Regions from separate parts of the Sporosarcina sp. SG10008 genome, predicted to be linked through region 1. Evidence: riboswitches for the same ligand, from Rfam matches in the RefSeq annotation. Region 1 holds a riboswitch; the other holds the start of a gene.

Region 1 (4,103 bases):
ACTGTTGACATGAAATATATTAGCATATAGCATACTAAGTGTAAATGATTTTCATTCTCAATTAACAGGAGGAAATAATGTACATGCGAAAAATATCATCCCTCATACTTATTATGAGTATTCTTGTATTAGCGGCTTGTGGGGCTACTAAGGAGTCAAAAGATTCAGGTGAAAGTGCACAACCAGCTGATGTAGAAACATATACTGTCGATCATGCAATGGGAAGTACAGATGTAAAAGGAACATCAAAACGCATTGTAATCTTAACAAACGAAGGTGCTGAAGCCCTTCTATCAATGGGAATTCAACCTGTAGGTGCAGTTCAATCACCCGCTGAGAAAATTTGGTATGATCATATGGACATGACAGGTACTGAATCTGTGGGTATTGAATCAGAACCAAGTTTAGAAAAGATAGCATCTTTAAAACCAGATCTGATCATTGGGAATAAAATGCGTCACGAAGCAGTTTACGAACAGTTAAGCAAAATTGCCCCAACTGTTTTTGCAGAAACGCTTCGCGGGGATTGGCAGGAAAACTTTAAATTATATGCGAAAGCAGTAAATCAAGAAGAAAAAGGTAACGAGGTATTAGGTGCATACAATAATCGCGTTGAAACAATCAAGACTGAATTAGGGGATCAAACAAATAAAAAAATATCAATGGTTCGCTTTATGGCGGGAGATATACGCATTTACCATAAAGATTCCTTCTCGGGTGTGATTCTAGATCAACTTGGATTTGCGCGCGCAGATGGACAAGATGTGGACGATTTTGCTGAAAAAGGCCTCACGAAAGAACGTATTCCAGCTATGGATGGCGATGTGCTCTTTTACTTCACTTATGAAACTGGAGATAACGAAGCAACGAAGCTTACAAACGACTGGATTGAGGATCCATTATTTAAAAATCTAAATGTCGCGAAAAGTGGAAACGTCTCACAAGTAAATGACATCATTTGGAACACTGCTGGTGGTGTATTAGCAGCGAACTTAATGCTGGATGATATTGAGGAGTATTTCTTGAAAAAGTAATTTAAATGGAATGAAATAATAAAAAGATGAAAACAGAAAACAGCCCGATGATGCGATATTTACTCGCTTCACTGGGCTGTTTTTTTATACATAATTTACTGTTCAGCTGCGTCTTCTTTAGGATACTTTATCACAAACGACGTTTTGGTGTTCTGATGTGGCCGAACTGCAAAAAAACTAACTAGTAAATCGTAAGCATACAAATCAAATAAAAAAGGTATGTATGGTAGGAGCCCAAACATACCTTGAAGTATCATTAATTATCCGGCTACTGGAACATCGTGATTAATAATACGATGGCTCCAAGCAGGATTGAAATCCATGCCAATGCTTTTTGTGGAGAAGCTAAACAGACTAAGCCTAAAACGAGTGCGCCACCACCTAACCAATAAGGAGCATAAAAGAACCCTATAGCCGCTAAAATTATTGCTAACCAACCAATCCAGATGCCCAAGGAAGTTTTCAAGTCAATGACCTCCCTTCAATTTGATGGGAACAACAACTGAGTAAACGGGTCGTTCGTTATTGTTCTTATAGTTTATTATATGCAGGGTTACAGAGGGGACAGTGGTTAATGGACTCATTATTAATATTATTATTATGTGCATTTAGCTCACTTAGGATGGGGGAGCAAGAGCGGCGGGTTACGCAATCAATTCTGGAAAAGGATCAATTGACAGAAGTGACTTATTGGTACCTTGATTGACCTTTTTAAGCTAAGAGAGACGTAAGAATTTATATGAAGGATGGCGAAAGGCTGTTTAGCAACTATGTTGTTTAAGGTGACAAGTAATAGTCTGAATCAGTGAAATAAATTAATTACTTTTCGAAAAGGTGTTGCTAATTTTCCAACAATGATGTAAAGTCTGTAATAACGTAACTAAGCAAATCCAATTTAATAGTTTTTCTTATCTAGAGAGGTATAGGGACTGGCCCGATGACACCTCAGCAACCGCCATTTTATGGCATGGTGCTAATTCCAGCAAGTTGATAACACGACTTGGTAGATGAGGAGAAGACTTATTCAGATTTAGAGTCTACTTCCTTTATTCAACATAGGAAGAGGCTCTTTTTATTTTAATTAATTTTCCCATTAAGTAACATATTTTGAAGAATAATGAAGAGTTTTTCCGGAACGGGACTTTGGGAAAGTGAAAGGAGCAAGTGATAGTCGTGAATTTACTAGATACTATGAAAGAACGAATTTTGATCGGTGATGGTGCAATGGGAACTCTACTTTATTCACACGGTGTGGATCTTTGTTTTGAAGAGCTGAACTTGACACATCCAGATCAAGTGCTTCGCATCCACCAAGCCTATATAGAGGCAGGTGCGGATATTATTCAAACTAATACGTATGGTGCGAATTATATCAAGTTAGCACGTCATGGGTTAGAGGACAGTGTAAAAAAGATAAATAAAGCCGCAGTTCAAATTGCGAAAAAAGCAGCGGGTAAAAATACGTTCGTCCTTGGAACTATCGGGGGTATTCATGGATCTCGAACATCCATTGGAACAAAGGATGAAATCAAGCGCAGTTTTAGGGAACAACTATATTGCTTACTTCTTGAGGGAGTGGACGGCCTACTTTTAGAAACTTATTACGATTTTGATGAATTAACAACCGTGCTCAAAATTGCACGTGAGGAGACAGATATCCCGATTATTACGAATGTTTCAATGCATGAGGCGGGGGTGCTCCAAAATGGGATAGAGCTCATAGATGCCTTACAGCAGTTGGAGGATTTAGGTGCAGATATAGTAGGCATTAACTGTCGCCTTGGCCCTCACCATATGCTGAAGTCTCTAGAAACTGTGCCGTTGATGAAGCGTGCTTTACTTTCGGTGTATCCGAATGCTAGTTATCCAGGATATAAGGATGGGAAACTTTTTTACGAAAATGAGCCTGAATATTTCGAAAAGTTCGCACTGAGTTTTCGGAAGGCAGGAGTTAGTTTAATAGGAGGATGTTGTGGGACGACGCCAGAACATATTAGGGCCCTAGTGAAAGGACTTACAATTCGGGAACCAATTCAAGAAAAGCTTGTTAAGAAGAAGGAGGTAAAGACAGAGGTTGTGGAGTCTGAATTGAAGGAATCTCAACCCCCAACATTGCTTGAAACAGTGAGAAAAAGACATTCGATAATTGTTGAACTTGATGCGCCCAAACATTTAAACACGGGCAAGTTCTTTGAGGGGGCTCAGGCGTTAAAGGATGCAGGCGTGGATGCCATTACACTGGCTGATAATTCCTTAGCGACGCCAAGAATTTGCAACGCTTCAATGGCTTCACTTGTTAAACAAAAGATTGGTGCAACACCTTTGGTCCATATTACATGCCGAGATCGCAATCTAATTGGATTACAGTCACATCTCATGGGATTACACACACTGGGTATTACTGAATTGCTAGCGATTACGGGGGACCCTACGAAAATTGGTGATTTCCCCGGAGCAACATCCGTTTTCGATGTGACATCCTTTGAATTGATTCAACTCATAAAGCAATTCAATGAGGGCATTTCAAAGTCTGGAAAGTCATTGCAACAGAAAACATCCTTTACTGTGGCAGCGGCCTTTAATCCGAACGTGCGTCATTTAGATCGTGCTGTGGAGAGATTAGAGAAAAAAATAGAAGCGGGAGCCGACTATTTTATTACCCAGCCTATCTATAGCACGGAGAAGATAATTGAAGTATACGAGGCAACAAAACATATTGAGACGCCAATTTACATCGGAATTATGCCGCTGACTTCATCGCAAAACGCCGAATTTCTACACAATGAGGTACCAGGCATTAAGTTGACGGATCAAGTACGTGCAAGAATGGCTTTATCTGATGGTAATCGTGAGCAGTCTACGAAAGAAGGTTTAGAGGTTTCGAAAGAATTGATCGATGTGGCGCTGGAGCATTTTCATGGCATCTATTTAATCACTCCCTTTATGCGCTATGACATGACTGTGAATTTGACGGAGTATATACACGGTAAAGTGGACGTGATTGTAGCAAGGGAGGTGGTCCAAACCGAGAGTATCGTGTATTAAAACAGGTTGAAAAAATACAATAAA
Region 2 (4,103 bases), 1.6 Mb from region 1:
TTCCCGAATTTGGGGGAATATTGGACTTAAGGGGAAAAGTCAGCTTCTGATGTCGGTTTTTTATAGTATCTTCAGCAAAGAGACGATTTCTGAAGAAGAATTGGAGAAAATGAAATCAAAGGACACGCTAAATGCCGTTCTAACTGACTTTACGGAATCATTTCCAAGGTTAAAGACGCCCTTAATCGATGAGAGAGACCAGTATTTAGCACAGAAAATCAAAGATGCACCAGGTAAAAAGGTCGTTGCAGTCATTGGTGCAGCACATGTTCCAGGGATTACAAAAGAAATCTATAATGACCATGATTTAGTCGCATTAGCGCAAACACCACCAAAATCAAAAATCCCAAAAATTAGCGGATGGGCAATTCCGATTCTTCTATTATCAATTATCGCCTACACCTTTATCGCAAATCCATCTGCCGGTTTCGATCAAGCGTTAAGCTGGGTCTTATGGACAGGTAGCCTGTCAGCTATTGGTGCTGCGGTGGCTCTTGGACACCCGCTGGCCATTTTAGCGGCCTTTGTATCAGCCCCTATTACTACCTTGCATCCACTGATAGCGGCCGGTTGGGTTTCAGGAATTGTTCAAGCATTTTTTCGCCGCCCAAGTGTTGGTGACTTTGAAACGCTTTCTGCAGATGTTTTTACGATTAAAGGTTTTTGGGCAAATAAGGTGACACGGGTCTTGTTGGTAATCGTTTTGACTAACTTGGGAGGAACGTTGGGGACCTTCTTAGGCGGAGCCGACGTTATCCGTGTATTCTTTGAAAACTTAAAGTGAAATCAATTGATCAGCATTTTCTTTTAAACGTTTTATAGTAATAATGGGGTGGGGATCGGATGAATCGAATCAGTTTTTGCTTGTTAGTGATTTTGACGACTGGACTAATGGGTTCTTCTTTTACAATAGGGAAGTTAGGGTTAGCCTATTCATCTCCACTCCTATTAGTCGCTCTGCGTTTTACGCTTGCAGGGATTATTATGGCAACTATCGTTAAAATCTTAAACAAGCCACATCCAGTAAAAGCAATCGACTGGGTGTGGATTGTTCTAATTGGACTTTTCCAAACAGCTTTTGTGATGGGCTGTATATTTATGGCACTGCGTACAATCACTTCTGGAGAGACGTCTATCCTAACGTTTATGAATCCTTTACTCGTTGTCGTTTTTGGGACGCTTTTTTTAAAATCGCGTTACCATATTCAGCAATGGATAGGTGTACTGTTAGGTTTTATCGGGGTTTTTCTCACGTTAGGTTCACATCTTGACTTTAAAGTCGGTACCATATTAGGGCTTTTGTCGGCTGTTTCATGGGCGATTGCTACGCTATTGATAAAAATACATGGTTTCAAATTTGATACGTATGTAATGACAGCCTATCAAATGCTTTTTGGTGGATTAATTCTCTTTCTGGGAAGCTTACTACTGGAAGAGACTTTCTTTAAAATGACTACTCAATCTATCCTGATTTTGTTATGGCTTACCATTGCAGCCTCAATTATTCAGTTTTCTATTTGGTTTTATCTTCTCCAAAGAGGTAATCAAGAACGAACTAGTGCATTCCTTTTTTTAGCGCCATTCTTCGGTGTACTCACAGGATGGTTTTTACTCCATGAAAGACTAACCTGGTCTATCCTTTTTGGTGGATTACTAATATTTGCAGGAATCTTTCTTGTTAATTGGAAAAATAATTATGAAAAGGAAATAGAGAAAACCGATGAGAACAACGAAAGGTTAAGTGAGAGTTAACTAACATGTTTCCTAGCGCACTGAAAAGTAGTTTAAAGTGCCTATTATATGTGCAAGAAGATCGCCTTTAATTCCAACTAAACTGATATGATTGAAAATAAATTCTGATAAGTCATTGACTTTGAATTTTCGATAATGTAGTATTGGTCTCAACTTAATAGTTTATATCTTATCTAGAGAGGTTGAGGGACTGGCCCGATGAAACCTCGGCAACAGACTGTTTAGTACTGTGCCAATTCCAGTAAACGAAAGTTTAGCAGATAAGAGGAGTAATATGTGTTCGATTCTATTAACCTCTTCTTGCTCTATTTAGAAGTGGTTTTTTTATTTCTTTACTGTAAAGGTTGTAAGTCATTTATCATTTTAACAATTTCATACATGCTAATTAGACAACTAAAGGCAACTTTCTAATCGATTATTTGAATCGGAAAAAGGTGTCTTTTTTGTATATAAAAATTAAACTGAAACAAATGATTTAGGGGGGCAAACAATGACAGAGTCTACAAATATCGTTTGGCATGAATCAGAGGTAACAAAAAAAAAACGTCAAGAACTAAAGGGCCATAAGAGTGCTATTCTTTGGTTCACTGGGCTATCAGGGTCAGGGAAATCAACAGTTTCAGTAGCGCTAGAAACAAAGTTACACGCGAAAGGCATTCATACTTATCGACTGGATGGAGATAATGTCCGGCACGGTTTAAATAAGAATCTAGGGTTTAGTCCAAATGATCGGACGGAAAATATTCGCAGAATCGGTGAAGTTTCAAAACTAATGGTCGACGCTGGCTTATTCACATTGACAGCATTCATATCGCCTTATCAGGAAGATCGAGATCAGGTGCGAGAAATTGTCAAATCCGATGAGTTTATCGAAATATACGTTAAGGCAAGTTTAGAAACTTGTGAAGAACGGGATCCGAAGGGGCTTTATAAGAAAGCAAGATTGGGTGAAATTAAAGGTTTTACAGGAATTGATGCTCCTTATGAAGAACCTGTTAACCCGGAAATAATCATTGATACCAATCAATTAAATATTGTAGAGTCTGTCAAAGCCATCGTTTCTTATTTAAAAGAAAATAACTATATCTAAAAAAATTACTAAATGCGTAACATATTGGGGTTTTAGGAATAGAATGTATTTAAACCTACTTGACACATAGGATTAATAAAGTTAGTATAAACGCTAATCACATGCCGACTGGAAATCAAGAAGCTAATGGACAATCGTGAACATACGAACAATTCGCTGACTAAAAAATTAGAGGCGACTTTAATCAATAGTAGATTAAAGTCGCCTTTTTTAAAAAAAGATAATGTAATAGAGTTATTGAGTTTAGAGGGGGGATTAGTATGGCGAAGTTGACGTACAAATCTTGGGCTGAGACTAGTGAAGTTTTTCCAATCGATGACGAGTCAAAAGGTGCGTTAAACGTCTTGCGATGGGCTTACGGAGAATACGACGATGAACTTGTATATGCGTGTAGTTTTGGGGTTGAAGGTATAGTAATGATAGATTTAATCTCGCAAATAAAACCAACTGCTAAAGTGGTCTTTCTCGAAACCGGATTTCATTTTCAAGAAACGCATACCTTAATCGATGAAGTAAAGAAACGTTATCCAAAGCTTGTAATTGAAATGAAGACTCCCGGCTTAACGGTTGAGGAACAAGCTGACAAGTATGGCGATCGACTATGGGAAAGACAGCCGGATCGTTGTTGTCATATGAGGAAAGTAATTCCACTCCGTGAAGCAATGAGCGGTACGACCGCTTGGTTATCAGGACTTAGGCGTGAACAATCACCATCAAGAAGTCAGACAAACTTTGTGAACAAAGATGAAACCTTTCAATCGGTTAAAATTTGCCCGCTGATTCATTGGACGTGGATTGATATTTGGGATTATGTAAAAAAACATAATTTGCCTTATAATCCACTCCATGACCAAGGCTATCCCAGTATCGGTTGTTCACACTGCACATTCAAAGGGGATACAACGACGGGGTCGAGGTCAGGGCGCTGGGCAAATCAGGCGAAGACAGAGTGTGGCTTGCATAATGCTAACGAAAATGGGGGAATTTAAATGAGTTTGAGTCAACCGCATGGTGGTACATTAATTAATCGCTGGAATCCTGGTTTTCAATACGAAGGAATAACTGAAACAGTTGAATTAGACGAAATTGCTAGTAGTGACTTGGATTTGATTGGTACGGGTGCTTATAGCCCTTTAAGTGGATTTCTTACAGAAGTAGACTACAATTCTGTTGTTACAACAATGAGATTATCTACTGGAGTACCTTGGACAATTCCGATTACATTGCCAACGACAGAGGTGAACGCACAAGGTATCGCTGT

The links. A riboswitch is a leader RNA that binds a small molecule or an ion and turns the genes downstream of it on or off. The one in region 1 is predicted to bind S-adenosylmethionine.
Region 2: linked by a shared signal. The riboswitch ahead of cysC (adenylyl-sulfate kinase) and the one ahead of ACGLYD_RS22165 (bifunctional homocysteine S-methyltransferase/methylenetetrahydrofolate reductase) in region 1 are both predicted to bind S-adenosylmethionine.

Annotation. Positions count from the first base shown of each region.
Region 1 is NZ_CP172607.1:4,678,945-4,683,047, forward strand. Features, by position in the region: gene ACGLYD_RS22155 (ABC transporter substrate-binding protein) at 78-1,034, shown strand; gene ACGLYD_RS22160 (hypothetical protein) at 1,303-1,500, opposite strand; SAM riboswitch class I at 1,940-2,048, shown strand; gene ACGLYD_RS22165 (bifunctional homocysteine S-methyltransferase/methylenetetrahydrofolate reductase) at 2,208-4,079, shown strand.
Region 2 is NZ_CP172607.1:1,561,047-1,565,149, forward strand. Features, by position in the region: gene ACGLYD_RS07425 (TraB/GumN family protein) at 1-784, shown strand, start outside; gene ACGLYD_RS07430 (DMT family transporter) at 844-1,752, shown strand; SAM riboswitch class I at 1,919-2,019, shown strand; gene cysC (adenylyl-sulfate kinase) at 2,243-2,842, shown strand; gene ACGLYD_RS07440 (phosphoadenylyl-sulfate reductase) at 3,103-3,831, shown strand; gene sat (sulfate adenylyltransferase) at 3,832-4,103, shown strand, end outside.